DNA from 3 places in the Bradyrhizobium sp. HKCCYLRH3061 genome. Region 3 is predicted to be linked to each of the others. Evidence: predicted binding sites of a transcription regulator. Region 3 holds the regulator's gene; each other region holds the start of a gene.
What was found. Region 3 encodes LexA, which represses DNA repair genes until DNA is damaged. Its sites were predicted from a motif close to TGTTCNNNNTGTGTTCNG; they were not measured.

Region 1 (4,920 bases), on a different contig from region 3:
GCCAATGCTGCACGTTCATCCCCGTTCGCGGACATTTGAAGATCAGATTACCCATACAAATTTAAATGTCTGCCAGGATGCAGACAGGCATTTTGATCTCGATCAAGCTCGGCTGCCGAAATGACGCGCAGTCGACCTCGCCGGCCACAGGCTGAGGTTGTGGTTCTCGTCGGTGACAATCCACAAGAGGTCTGGCGAGCCGTCAGGCCTGATCCAGCGACTCGGCGACGATCCGGATGCGGAAGACCGGCTGCCGTGCCTCGTCGAGCAGCTCCATCTGCCATTCGGAGTTTTCGGCGAGCTTGCGCGAGATGCTGCTGGCCATGTCGGCGCAGACGGTGGTCATCTCTTTCCAGGCTGCGTTGCGGTCGGCGCACTCGGTCCCATACTCGGACGCGCCTGAGAAGTGGCCGTTGCGGATACGAAAGAAATAGAGCGGCATTGCCAAAACCGGTGAGCCCTGACCGCCCCAGGCCGCTGGGTTTGATGTACGCACCACAAATGGAAGCGCAAAACCCACTCGGATCAATTCCGGTAAAATACGGTCGGTCGCGCTGTTCGCTTCGGTTAGGCTGATTGCCGTTGGTGATGTGCGGCGCAACCGGGCACAGCGAAGGCCGACGAATGAGCCTCGGACCGCCGCGGTCCGAGGCTCGGCGTCAACGTCGTAGCTTCCCAGCAAGGGCAGTTCGGCAATGACACAATTAAATTAGTACGAAACCTGTCGGCGTGCCTTGCGTCAGATCAAGGTTGCAATCTCGATCAACCGCCGCGGGACGCACTTGGCTGCGGTCGAAGATCCGTTCCGGCACGACTGTCAGTCGGTAGGCAATCTGCGTCGCGCCGTCGACCATTTCCAGGAGTTCGTCGCAGGCCGGACAACGCCTCTCTCCCGCGGCGCCTTGCTGCGAGTGAAGCTCGATCCTTTGAAGGCCGGCCCTGCAGGACGGACACGTCACGTCATCTCTTGTCATCGCCGATATGAAGCGCAGCGCCCGCAATCCGTTCCCCGACATCACGACAATGACGGAGGGAGATGCATCCCGAGCGGAGCTATCAACGTCGAAAGCCCCGGACGTCGTCCGGGGCTTTCTTTCGGCGCGGATGGTTTCAGGGCCGTGCGCCTACGGGTGACGGAGCCTGCAAATGTTGGAGCTGGCAGGCTGCAAGGGATCGGTCGACGCCGCATCACTGACAATACATCACGGACAATACGGGTCAGCCATCATCGCAACGAACAAACAAATCCGGGGCTGATCAAAAATTTGCTCAGACGTACGACAACCACGATTATATAACGCAACCCAAAGTTTATGACAATGGTTTGTGGCTTGAAGATGTCGTGGGCGCGGGGGCGCCGCGTGATGCGGGTCACGCGGGTCTCGTCCAGGCCGTTCCTCAGGCCGGCATGAGGAGCTTGCGCGAATGGCACGCTAACCCATCCCTCGGGCGTGGTCCGACACGAAGTTGTCCGAGGTTCGTCGTTTCATCTGTCGCTCGTCATATGGCGGCCGCCGAGCTGGTCGGATCCGCGTGCTGCGGAACTTCGCGGCCGGACGCCGCGTGCAGGGCGGCTGCACGTCTGCATCGAAATCGTGCGTCTGCACGCACGATGAGCCGAACAAAAGCAGAAGAGGCGAGGGAACTTCGTTCTTCTCAGGAGAACCACGGACCGTGCGATCTACGCACGCGTGTAGGAGTTTGGTAGTTTCAAGGAAAAGTCTTGACGAGCTCGATCGGCCCGACGATCGCGGCATTGAAGTCGGCGAGGTCTTCGCTGGGAATCCAGTACTCGAGATGCTCTCGGCCGCCGGCCTCATGCACTTCGTACGCGTCGATGAAGCGTCGCAGGATCGCGAAGCGCAGCACATGGCCGCAGCCGCTCGCCGGTACGTTCCAGTCCCTCGCGATCTTCACGGCATAGGCCTCGGTCAGCACCGGGTAGAAGATCGGCTGCTCCGGAAGGCGCGGCGGAAACGCCCGCATGCCCGAGGCCGCGATCAAGGCGAACTCCTTTGGGCCGACCGGGCGCCACAGCGTGAGGGTCTGTTCCTTGTTGGATCCGGTCATGCTGGTCCCGAAAATTGGAAGCGGTAGGGGGCTCACAGAGAAGGACCAGCAGGATGATAGGGCACGGTCGAGACCACAATAACAACTTATAATTGAAGTGGCGTCTGTCACTGGCGCGAGAGGCGAGGTTGGAGCGCTCGGACAGGCCGGTCGTAATTCGCATGATCGCCGGTCGGCGGCTGCGCCGCTCGCGCGCATGGCCTCCGCCTTCAGCCGAGCCAGGATCCTCTCGCGGTCGCCGTCATCGGCGTCCGACTTCGCTTCCGGGCGCGCTCGTCGGGCAGCGCTTCCTCGGCGGTGCTCGGTGCACTGGGCGCCGGCCCCTCGAGCGGCAGGCGTGTCCCCGCGGTTGTCAGGGGTTTGCGAAGAGAAGAGTCGTGATTGTCGAGAAGAACATATTGCGAACAAAGAACGGATGGAGTACATTCACCTCAAGATTGCTGGCCGACCTCGTTAACCGTTTGTCCATCTCGCGAATCCCCGCCATAAGGAGCGCCAATGTCCGCCACCGCCCTGCGTATCGTCGAAGGTTCCTCAATGGATAAGAGTAAGGCGCTCTCTGCTGCGCTGTCCCAGATCGAACGTCAGTTCGGCAAGGGCTCGGTGATGAAGCTGGGCAAGAACGACCGCTCGATGGATGTCGAGACGGTGTCGACCGGCTCGCTCGGGCTCGACATCGCGTTGGGGATCGGTGGGCTGCCGAAAGGGCGCATCGTCGAGATCTACGGTCCGGAATCCTCGGGCAAGACCACGCTGGCGCTGCACACGGTGGCGGAAGCGCAGAAGAAGGGCGGCATCTGTGCCTTCATCGATGCCGAGCATGCGCTCGATCCGGTCTATGCGCGCAAGCTGGGCGTCAACATCGATGAGCTCCTGATCTCACAGCCGGATACGGGTGAGCAGGCGCTGGAGATCTGCGACACCCTGGTGCGTTCCGGTGCGGTCGACGTGCTGGTGGTCGACTCGGTGGCGGCGCTGGTGCCGAAGGCCGAGCTCGAAGGCGAGATGGGCGAGTCGCTGCCGGGCCTGCAGGCCCGCCTGATGAGCCAGGCTCTGCGCAAGCTGACGGCCTCGATCAACAAGTCCAACACGATGGTGATCTTCATCAACCAGATTCGCATGAAGATCGGTGTGATGTACGGCTCGCCGGAGACCACCACCGGCGGCAATGCGTTGAAGTTCTATGCCTCGGTCCGCCTCGACATCCGCCGCATCGGCGCGATCAAGGAGCGCGACGAGGTGATCGGCAATTCCACCCGTGTGAAGGTGGTGAAGAACAAGCTGGCGCCGCCGTTCAAGCAGGTCGAGTTCGACATCATGTATGGCGAGGGCGTCTCCAAGATGGGCGAGATCCTCGATCTCGGCGTCAAGGCCGGCATCGTCGAGAAGTCCGGCGCCTGGTTCTCTTACGATAGCCAGCGTCTCGGGCAGGGACGTGAGAATTCGAAATCGTTCCTCAAGACCAATCCGGACATGACCGCCAAGATCGAAGCCGCGATCCGCCAGAACTCCGGCCTGATCGCCGAGCAGATCCTGGCCGGCAATGCCGAGCGCGACGCCGACGGCGAGGAGCCGGCGGAGGAGTAGAGCTACGACGGCGGCGGGTGCCATGGACGTCGTGTTGCCGACGTTCCGGCGCCCGTTTGCAGATGTGTAGTGTTCTGCCGAAATCTGCGTTGCTGCATGACCAATGCAGTGAGCCCGGGTTTCTGAGCGCCGGATACGATCTTCAGCGCGAATAATCGAAAGCGTGCGAGCGGACCGGATCCGCGCGGCGGCACCGACGTTTCCGGCGCCGGTCCTGGGCGCCGGGAGCCGATTGCGAACGTGTTGATAGCGCCTTGAGCCAATCAGGTCGTGCCGGAGCCAACAGCATGACACGTTTGATTTTAGCGGCCGATGATCCCAGCGCTGGAGCGCTTCGGAGGGGCGGCTTTGCCGACCTGGTGGTGCCAATTCTCCATCGTTTCGTGTGGGGACCGCTGCCATCCGATGCCGAATTATCGGCTTATCTCGTCCAGCGCACCGTGCGACGGAAGCGGGGGCATTGGTTGGATTTCGCCTCGCGCGTCGACTTCATGGCGGTCGGCGGGCGGAGTCAGAGTTTTCTCGAACTTGTCGACCGTTGCGATAGCGTCGAACTGTGGATGGGGACCCGTCCGAACGATCAGTTGGTGCTGATCTGGCTCTTGGATTATCTGCGCGATTACGCCGAGATCGCGACGAAGATCGTGTTGCGACACCTCGATGCGCCAGTCTTCGACGCCTTGGCCAGACAACCCGCCGGCCGGACCATTGCCGGCGTGGCGCTCGCGCGTGAGCATCTCGACCTGGGCCATCTGGCATGGCAGGCGTTTCGGACGCCGACGCCGCAAGCCTGGTTCGATCTGTTGAAGCAGGATCTCAGTGCACTGCCGCAGCTTCGCCGCTGCGTGCAGGAGATGCTCGATGAGCTTCCCGGTGTTGCCACGGGCCTGGGAGCATCGGAACTGCGAATCCTCGAATTGCTGTCAGCCGGCTATCAGCACCCCTTCGACCTGTTGCCGCATCATCGGGATCGCTTTCAACGCCGCGTCTATGACTATTGGGAAGGAGGCACGTTGCTTGACGGTCTGGCACTCGCGCCGGTGCCGGCAATTTCGGGCCTCGACGAATGGCCGTTCTCGGTCGAGATGCACGACAGCCGTGAACGCCTCGAGCGCTACAAGGCCAGCAGGCTGTCGCTGACGCCGCTCGGCAAGGCGATCCTCGCCGGCGAGGAGGATTTCAGCAGCCATAATCCGATCCGGCGCTGGTGGGGCGGCACCGAATTGATCAACGCCAATCTCTGGCGTTGGCATGCGGTGCTCA
Region 2 (4,920 bases), on a different contig from region 3:
CCAGATGCAGCCGGCCGATCGCCTCGGCGTGGTCGAGATCGGCGAGCGTCCGGGCGACGCGCAGCACGCGGTGATAGCCCCGCGCCGACAGCCGCATCGTCTCGGCGGCCTCGCGTAAGAGCTTCTGGCCGGGGGCGTCGAGCCTGGCGACCTCGTCGAGCACGGCGGCGGGCGCCTCGGCGTTGGTGCGGATATGCGGCAGGCCGGCCTTGGCATAGCGGGCGCGCTGCAGGTCGCGCGCGGCGGCGACGCGGGCGGCGACCTCGGCCGAGCCTTCCTTCGACGGCGGCAGGATGAGGTCGGCGGCGGTGACGGCGGGGACCTCGATGCGCAGATCGATGCGGTCCATCAGCGGGCCGGAGATGCGCGTCTGGTAGTCGGCCGTGCAGCGGTCGATGCGGCCGCGCTTGCAGGTGTAGCCGGGCTCGAAGGCGTTGCCGCAGCGGCAGGGATTCATCGCCGCGACCAGCATGAAGCGGGCAGGGTAGGTGACGCGGTGGTTGGCGCGCGAGATCGAGACCTCGCCATTCTCCAAGGGTTGGCGCAGCGAATCCAGCACGCGCGGATCGAACTCCGGCAGCTCGTCGAGAAACAGCACGCCCTGATGCGCCAGCGAGATCTCGCCGGGGCGGGCGCGCAGGCCGCCGCCGGTCAGCGCCGCCATGCTGGCGGAATGATGCGGGCTGCGGAACGGCCGCCGGTTGGTCAGCGCGCCGCCTTCGATCTCGCCGGCGACCGAGGCGATCATCGACACTTCCAAGAGCTCGGCCGGCGACAGCGGCGGCAGGATCGACGGCAGCCGCGCCGCCAGCATCGACTTGCCGGCGCCGGGCGAGCCGATCATCAGCAGATGATGCCCGCCGGCGGCGGCGATCTCGAGCGCGCGCTTGCCGCTCTCCTGGCCCTTGATGTCGCGCAGGTCGAGCAGGCTCGCGGGCGCCTCCTGGATTTTCGGCTGCGGCCGCGACAGCACCTGCGTGCCCTTGAAGTGGTTGGCGATCTGGATCAGCGATGTCGCCGCGATGATCTGCAGATCGGGGCTCGCCCACGCCGCCTCGGCGCCGCAGGCGGCCGGGCAGATCAGGCCTTCCTCGCGGCCATTGGCGCCGATGGCGGCGGGCAGCACGCCGGCGACCGGCGCGATCGAGCCGTCCAGGCCGAGCTCGCCGAGCACGGTGAATCCGCCGAGCGCATCCGGTGGAATGGCGCCGATCGCGGCCATCAGGCCGAGCGCGATCGGCAGATCGTAATGGCTGCCTTCCTTCGGCACGTCGGCCGGCGCCAGGTTGACGGTGATCCGCCGCGCCGGCAGCGCCAGACCGGAGGCGATCAGCGCCGAGCGCACCCGCTCGCGCGCCTCCGACACCGCCTTGTCCGGCAGTCCGACGATCGCGAACGCCGGCAGTCCGGGCGCGACCTGGACCTGCACGTCGACCGCGCGGGCCTCGATCCCCTCGAAGGCAACGGTGGAAACGCGCTGGACCATGATGCCCCTCCCGGGCAGTGAGGCTAGCGGAAGCAGGCATTGTTCGCAAGAACAATACGGGAACGTTATCATTGCCGCGCTCGGCTGCAATCCATTAACGACAGCCGCGTGAGGTTGCAGCTCCGGCCGCTGGGCTTAACGCCCCTTTAGTCCGGCCTTCGCATTCTTCCGCAATCGATGATCGACCCGCGCCTCCGTCACGGCCGAGAGGCGCCCAACGAGGGACGTGTGATGCCTCCAGCGCCCGCGGCAGCTCCAACCGCCAAGACGCCCGTCGGTGATGCGCGGACGGTGTCCGAGCTCGCCACCGACATGCTGCGCCGGACCACCAGCCTGTTCCTGGCCGGTCCACGGCCGGCGTCCGCCGAGCAGCTCGATCTCTACGATCAGATGTTTGCCCGGCTGATGCCGCAGGTCGCGACCGAACTGCTGGCCGAGCTGAGCATGGCGCTCGCCGGCGTCGAGCGCGCGCCTTACGCGACGGCGCGGATGCTCGCTGTCCACCCCGAATTGCGCGTCGCCGGGCCGATGCTGGCCAAGGCGGCGGTGTTGACCGAGCGCGACCTCGCCGAGTTCATCCGCACCGGCAGCCCGGCGCATCTCGTCGCGCTCGCCAGCCGCAGGGGCATCGGCGACAACCTCACGACGCAGCTGATCGCGCGCGGCTTTCCGGCGGTGCGCATGGCGCTGGCGCAGAACCTCACAGCAAAGCTGTCCGAGGATGGCTATCGCAGCCTGTTCAAGATCGCCGAGCGCGATGAGGATCTCGCCGAGAAGCTCGCGCTGCGCACCGACCTGCCGGCCAAGCTGTCGCGGGCCTTCGTCGCCGCGGCCAGCGAGGGCGCCCGCGCCCGCTTCATCAAGGCCGCACCGCCGGCGACCCGCGCGACCCTTCAGGCGACGCCGACCCGCTCGCCCGGCGCGGCGATGCGCGCGATCTGGGACTATCAGCAGGTCAAGGCTGAGGTCGCCGCCCTCAGCCGCACCGGCAAGCTCGGCGACTCCGCCGTCAACCGCTTCTGTGCCACCGGCGATTTCCCTGCCGTGATCGCGGCGCTGGCGCTGCTCTGCGTCGTCACCATCGAGACGATCGAGACGCTGCTGGAGGAGGACCGCCTCACGGATCTGCTGCTGGCCTGCAAGGCGGCACGGCTGAGCTGGGCGACGACGTCGATGATCCTGCGCGACCGGCCCGGCTGCGACGCGCTTCCAGCCGATGACCTCGAGGAGGCGCGCAAGCGCTTCGAGAAGCTTGCGCTGTCCGAAGCGCAGTGGAAGGTGCGCGGGCTCGAATCGCGCTGAGCGAGCGCGGGAAGCGGCGTCAGCCCGGCGGGGTCGACGGGTAGGCCGTGAAGTCGATCTTGAACATCGCCGGGTCGAGCTTCTTGGTCGTATCGAGATTGTAGACGGCAATCGTGGTGTCGTAGCCCTGCGGATCGGTCACGGTCCACTGCTTGAGCTGACCGTCCTTGGCGCCGAGCATCAGCATCAGCCGGCTGGTGCCGATCAGGGCCTGCTTCTCCTCGATCGTGATCGTGACGTAGAGGTCGTCGGCGGCGACCGCGATCACGTTGGTGTCCTTCAACAGGTCGATGCGGTCGGACAAGAGATAGCGCAGCGGCGTCTGCGACAGCGGATAGACGTCCTGGGTGGCGAGCTTGCGGTCGCGCACCACCAGCGAGGAGCCGTCGGCGATGATGTCGATCGGGGTCGGCGGGTCATATTCGAAGCGGACCTTGCCGGGCTTCTGGATGTAGAAATCACCCTTGGTCTTGCTGCCGTCCGGGCCGACCTGAACGAAATTCCCGACCAGCGTCTGCAGCGACGACAGATAGGCGCTGACCTTGGCCGCCTGCGCCTTCTGGTTGGCGTCGAACGAGGTGAAGATGCTGGCCGGCACGTTGCGCCGGGGATCGGGAATGACCGGATTGGGCGGGGCCGTCTGCGTGGTCGAGGGGCTCTGGCCGGCCCGCTGCTGGTCGGAGGCGCTGAGCTGGGAGCCGCTCTTCGGGCCTGATTTCGGAGCCGGCGTGCCTTGCGCGGCGGCGTGACCGGACGCTCCGGCGATGGAGCATGTCGTCACGGCGCAGGCGACCAGCCAGGCGCCGATCCGGCGCCCGCGCCAAGCTGCGTGATACGAAAACGTGCTGTTCAACAAGGAGCTTTTCAAAACGACGTCCTGAGGTTTTACGCGTTCTATCCCGGTTCGGCCGGGCAGCGTGATCGTAATCGCGTGAAGATCGGGCACCGAAGCGGCGTTTCTGCGGCCATCGGGCCGTCAGAACCCGCCTTCCTCCTCGGGCACCAGGATCTCGCGCTTGCCGGCGTGGTTGGCCTGGCCGACGATGCCTTCCTGTTCCATCCGCTCCATCAGCGAAGCGGCCTTGTTATAGCCGATCTGCAGCCGCCGTTGAATGTAGCTGGTGGAGGCCTTGCGGTCGCGCTTGACCACGGCGACCGCCTGCGAGAACAGGTCGTCGCCGCCGCCACCGCCGCCCATGCCGGTGGCGTCGAACACGGCGCCATCCTCCTCGCTCGGCTCCTCGGCGGTGACCGCCTCGAGATATTCCGGCGAGCCCTGGGCCTTGAGATGCTTGACCACCTTCTCGACCTCCTCGTCGGAGCAGAACGGGCCGTGCACGCGGCTGATGCGGCCGCCGCCGGCCATGTAGAGCATGTCGCCCTGGCCGAGCAGCTGCTCGGCGCCCATCTCGCCGAGAATGGTGCGGCTGTCGATCTTCGACGTCACCTGGAAGGAGATGCGGGTCGGGAAGTTCGCCTTGATGGTGCCGGTGATGACGTCGACCGACGGACGCTGCGTCGCCAGGATGACGTGCAGGCCGGCGGCGCGCGCCATCTGGGCGAGGCGCTGCACCGTGCCCTCGATGTCCTTGCCGGCGACCATCATCAGGTCGGCCATCTCGTCGACGATGATGACGATGTAGGGCAGGGGATCGAGGTCGAGCTTCTCTTCCTCGTAGATCGCCTTGCCGCTCTCCTTGTCGAAGCCGGTATGGACGGTGCGGGTCAGCTCCTCGCCCTTGGCGCGCGCTTCGCCGAGACGGGCGTTGTAGCCGTCGATGTTGCGCACGCCGAGCTTGGCCATCTTCTTGTAGCGCTCCTCCATCTCGCGCACGGCCCATTTCAGCGCGACCACGGCCTTCTTCGGGTCGGTCACGACGGGCGTGAGGAGATGCGGGATGCCGTCATAGACGGAAAGCTCGAGCATCTTCGGGTCGACCATGATGAGGCGGCACTGATCGGGGCGCAGCCGATACACCAGGCTCAGGATCATGGTGTTGATCGCGACCGACTTGCCCGAGCCGGTGGTGCCGGCGATCAGCATGTGCGGGGTGCGGGCGAGATCGATGATGATGGATTCGCCGCCGATGTTCTTGCCGAGGCACAGCGGCAGCTTTGCGACGCTCTCGGTC
Region 3 (4,920 bases):
TCGACCGCATCGAGACCGATCTCGAAAATCCTGCTGATGGTGGCGTCCCCGACGCGATAGGTCGTGATGTCCTGCATGTTTGGCGGCCTCGATCCGAACGGTGATCTTGTCTGGGCCGACATCTACGATTAGGTCATACATTCCTCAAATCGATCCAACTCATGCAGTCCATCGACCACTTCGATCTTCGTTCCTTCGACCTCAACCTGCTGGTCGCATTCGACGCACTGATGCAGGAGCGCAGCGTGACGCGCGCGGCGGCGCGCCTCAAGGTCGGGCAGCCGGCGATGAGCCATTCGCTGTCGACGCTTCGCGTGCTGCTGCAGGATGAGCTGTTCGTCCGCGTCGGCACGGTCATGCAGCCGACCCCCAAGGCTGCGGTGCTGGCCGGACCGGTTCGGGCGGCGCTGGCCCAGATGCAGGCTGCGTTGCACGCCGCACCGGAGTTCGACCCAGCGACCGAGCAGCGCACCATCCGCTTGGGATTCTCGAGCGAGGTCGAGCTGCTGCTGATCCCCGAACTCACGGCGGAGCTGCGTCGAACGGCGCCCGGCGTGCGGCTTCTCAGCCGTCCGACCGAACGCAACGAGGTGCATCGTCTGCTCGACGAGGGCGCCTTGGATGTCGGCGTCGGCTGCTTCGAGGCGGTGGCGCTGCGGCACCGATCCCAGTTCCTGTTCGAGCAGGCGCTGAGCTGCGTCTACAATCCAAAGCGCATCGCGATGAAAACACCGATCGGCCTGGATGCCTATCTGTCGCTTCCGCACGCACTGGTGACGCTGACCAACAGCCTGCAGGGCTGCCTGGAGGCGGCGCTGGATGAGATCGGGACCGAGCTCAACGTGGTCTCGGCCTCCTCGGATTTCCTCAGCGTGCTGGCGACGGTGGCCGCCTCACCGGTGATCACGACGATCCCGACCCGGATGGCAAGGCTCTACGGCCCGCGGTTTGGACTGGCGCTCTGTCCGGCGCCGTTGAAGTTGCGGCTGCCGGCGGTCTCGATGGTCTGGCCGCTGCAGCTCGACCGCGATGCCGCATCGGTCTGGCTGCGGAACATGGTGGCAAACATCCTGCACACCACCGAGCGCGCCGCCTGTCGCGCGGCTGCCGGATAGCTCCGTCTGGACTCCGTGTGCACGTGAGCAGATCGCGACTGCCCCCCGGCATGATTGCAGAGTTTCTCGCGCGATCGTGAGGCGGCGGGCCACGCGACGCACCTTCAGACGATCGGAAAGCCGGGAGCGGCTTAGGCTCTTGGCCACCCCGTGCGCGTTCGGTTAGAAGGCGATTCAGTCGATCTGCCCGTCTTCGTCCGAAGGTAATCCCATGGCCCTGATGCCGGTCTCCGATGCGTTGTCCGCGGTGCTCGCCGGCACCGAGCCGCTGGCTGAGGAAATGGTCGGGCTGGACGAGGCCTATCACCGCATCCTGGCCCGCGACCTCGCGGCGCTGCGGACGCAGCCGCCCGAGGCGATGTCGGCGATGGATGGCTATGCGGTGCGCGCGGCCGACGCAGCCAAGGCCAAGGCGCGGCTGAAGGTGATCGGCGAGGTCGCGGCGGGACGGCCGTTCGATCGCGTGGTCGGGCCCGGCGAGGCGGCGCGGATCTTCACCGGCGGCGTTGTCCCCGCAGGCGCCGACGCGGTGGTGATCCAGGAGGACACGATCGCCGAGGACGGCCATGTCGTGATCACCGAGGCCGCGATCACAGGCCGGCACATCCGGCCGGCCGGCGTCGACTTCCACCAGGGCATGGTGCTGCTGAAGGCCGGGCGCCGACTCAGCGACCGCGACCTATCCCTGGCGGCCAGCATGAATCATCCGGCGCTGCCGGTGCGGCGGCGGCCGAAGGTGGCGCTGCTCGCCACCGGCGACGAGCTGGTGATGCCGGGCTCGACGCCCGGCCCGGGGCAGATCGTCTATTCCAACGGCTACGCGCTGCGGGCGCTGGTGCGCAGCGAGGGCGCGACGCCGATCGATCTCGGCATCGCCGCGGATACGATGGAGGCGACGGTCGCTGGAATCCGGCGCGCCCGCGCGGCCGAGGCCGACGTCCTGATCACGACCGGCGGCGCCTCGGTCGGCGATCACGACCTGGTCAAGCAGGCGCTGGAGGCCGAGGGCGTCGAAATGGCGTTCTGGAAGATCGCGATGCGGCCGGGCAAGCCGATGATGCACGGACGGCTCGGCGACATCAGGGTGATCGGACTGCCCGGCAATCCGGTGTCGTCCTATGTCTGCGCCATCCTGTTCATGGTGCCGCTGATTCGGCACCTGCTCGGCCGCGACGAGGCCGTGATGCTGCGCGAGACCGCCCTGCTCGGCCGCGAGTTGGGGGCGAACGATTCGCGCGAGGACTATCTGCGGGCGCAGCTCAAGGAGCGCGCCGACGGCACCCTGGTCGCAACACCGGTGACGCAGCAGGATTCGTCGCTGCTCGGCAATCTCGCGCTGTCGCAGGCGCTGGTGATCCGGCCGGCGTTTGCGCCGAAGGCGCCTGCCGGCAGCCCGTGCGAAATCCTGCGCCTGCCGAACTGAGCCGCTTCCCCGGTAAAGCCCGGTCCGTTCATCATATTTTTAGGATTGCGGAACACACATCGAACATATAGTGTCCGTTCATGATTTGTTTTTAGTATGTTGCGGGCGACGCGATGACGGTCCGACTCCAGGGCGCTCTCAGCCGGCTTGTGCTCAAGGCGCAGCTCCTGGACTCGGACAACAACAAACCGGGGACCAGGTCGAAATGCTGACGCGCAAACAGTACGAACTTCTGCGGTTCATCAACGAGCGGCTCAAGGAAGCCGGCGTGCCGCCGTCCTTCGACGAGATGAAGGATGCGCTCGATCTGCGTTCAAAGTCCGGCATTCATCGCCTGATCACGGCGCTCGAGGAGCGCGGCTTCATCCGCCGGCTGCCGAATCGCGCCCGCGCGATCGAGGTGATCAAGCTGCCCGAGCTGTCGCAGGCCGCGGGCAACCGTCGCGGCTTCACGCCGTCGGTGATCGAAGGCAATCTCGGCAAGGTGCGCACCAGCACTCCCGCGCTGGACGATGGCGAGCGCCCTGTCGCGGTGCCGGTGATGGGCCGCATCGCCGCCGGTACCCCGATCGAGGCGCTGCAGACGCGCAGCCACACCATCAGCGTGCCTGCGGACATGCTCGGCAACGGCGATCACTATGCGCTCGAGGTGCGCGGCGACTCGATGGTCGATGCCGGCATCCTCGACGGTGACATGGCGCTGATCCAGCGCAACGAGACCGCCGACACCGGCGACATCGTGGTGGCGCTGATCGACGATGAGGAAGCGACCTTGAAGCGCTTCCGCCGTCGCGGCGCATCGATCGCGCTCGAGCCGGCCAACACCGCCTACGAGGTGCGCATCCTGCCGCCGAACCGGGTGAAGATCCAAGGCAAGCTGGTCGGGCTGTACCGCAAGTACTGATCGCGAATGGGATCGGTCGATCGGCGGCGGGCGCACGCGCTTTCGCCGCCGAGCTGGAGGCTGCCCAGCAAAATACGTCACGCGCGAATGCACCTCATGATGTGCAGCGCGGCATGCTCAAACGCTTGTGATCGGCCGCGGGCACACGCGATGCAGATCAGCGCAGAATTGCCGCGAAGCGCGCGCTAACATCACCATCGATGTCCACTCTGATAGAGGCCTGCGCCTGTCCGGGGGGAGCGTGGGTCGGCTATCTCTCAACGAGGAGCGATCCGATGTGTGACTACAGCCTCCATGCGGTTGCGTCCCGTCCCGCCAAGGTCGGCGAGACGTTGATCTCGATGACCTTCCGTGGCACCGCCACCCGCGGCTTCGCCCTGGAGAGCGAGCCGACCGTCGCAGTCTGCATGATGCCCGGCACCGAGTTGGCCTTCGCCGAGGACGTCCGCTACGACAGCCGCTGGCTCTGGACCCGGACGATCCGCGAGCGCGTCGCAAAGTTCAACAGCATCGAGACCCACATTCCCGATCGCCATCACGACGCGATCGAGTTCGCCGACGGCCGCCACGTGCTGGTGACCCAGCTCTGCGAGGGCCAGCGCGTCACCGTGCTGCAATTGCCGGTCAGCAAGCAGCCGGCAGAGCGTCGCCCGGACATCGGCGAGGACGTGCCGACGTCGCATGCCACACCGATTCGCCGCATCAGCATCACCTGAGGGCCTGCGCGTCGGCATTTCTGTCGGTCGTGAGCGCGCTTTCGACGGTGGGAGACTTGGTCAACTTGGGTTCTGCAAGCGCAAAGTCCTCTCGGGCGAACGTCCGGCATCGCATCGGATAGGAACGACATCCCTCGGCCGGCATTGTTTGCCGGGGGAGCTTGCCGCCGTGGTCAACAAGATCGATTGGAACAAGGCCGGACGGATCACCGAGCCCGGCCGCTACATGCTTGCGTTCGGATGGCTGACGGTCACGGCTGATGACGTCGCCATCTGGCAACGCTATCCGGGCGCCGCGTTCACGCTGGTCGAAGGTCCATCGCTGTTCGATGGACCAGACGACACCGAGTATCATCGCGGCACGTTCGAGCTGCCCGGCACTCAATCCTGCTCGCTCTGCTCGGTCTCCGGCGGCGTCGCGTCCTGAAGCGGCGCGGCCGGCGCACGCGGCGTCAGCGTCGTGTCGAACGCGCCGGCCTCGGCGGGTGCCGGCCACCATGGGCGGTCAGTGCCGCCGGCGCGCGCCGGCGTCACGGCGAAGCCTATGCCCTGCTGCACCAGCAACAAGGCGCCCTGCTGCCGCAGCCGTTCGCGATCGATGACGGCCGCCGCGCAGGATGACGGCGCGGCGCGCGCGGTGACGATCAGCGCGGCGTGGGTGCAATCATCGGCGAGCGCCTCGGCGCGCAGGGTCAGGGCGGTGAAGCGGCCGTCGGCCATCGCGACCACGCAGCCCGCCTCGTCGCAGGAGACCCCATCGGC

Region 1: a site for LexA is predicted at 2,460-2,477, ahead of recA (recombinase RecA). Genes of this name have one in related genera too.
Region 2: a site for LexA is predicted at 1,534-1,551, ahead of ACQR2C_RS16200 (YifB family Mg chelatase-like AAA ATPase). Genes of this name have one in related genera too.

Annotation. Positions count from the first base shown of each region.
Region 1 is NZ_JBNPUE010000004.1:242,641-247,560, forward strand. Features, by position in the region: gene ACQR2C_RS10430 (DUF6894 family protein) at 203-442, opposite strand; gene ACQR2C_RS10435 (hypothetical protein) at 1,711-2,004, opposite strand; gene recA (recombinase RecA) at 2,569-3,657, shown strand; gene ACQR2C_RS10445 (DUF1835 domain-containing protein) at 3,945-4,920, shown strand, end outside.
Region 2 is NZ_JBNPUE010000009.1:27,473-32,392, forward strand. Features, by position in the region: gene ACQR2C_RS16200 (YifB family Mg chelatase-like AAA ATPase) at 1-1,486, opposite strand, end outside; gene ACQR2C_RS16205 (DUF2336 domain-containing protein) at 1,718-2,788, shown strand; gene ACQR2C_RS16210 (outer membrane lipoprotein carrier protein LolA) at 2,808-3,596, opposite strand; gene ACQR2C_RS16215 (DNA translocase FtsK) at 3,765-4,920, opposite strand, start outside.
Region 3 is NZ_JBNPUE010000018.1:84,611-89,530, forward strand. Features, by position in the region: gene ACQR2C_RS25800 (MBL fold metallo-hydrolase) at 1-77, opposite strand, end outside; gene ACQR2C_RS25805 (LysR family transcriptional regulator) at 162-1,115, shown strand; gene ACQR2C_RS25810 (molybdopterin molybdotransferase MoeA) at 1,327-2,538, shown strand; gene lexA (transcriptional repressor LexA) at 2,744-3,442, shown strand; gene ACQR2C_RS25820 (hypothetical protein) at 3,718-4,158, shown strand; gene ACQR2C_RS25825 (hypothetical protein) at 4,328-4,585, shown strand; gene ACQR2C_RS25830 (ComEC/Rec2 family competence protein) at 4,540-4,920, opposite strand, start outside.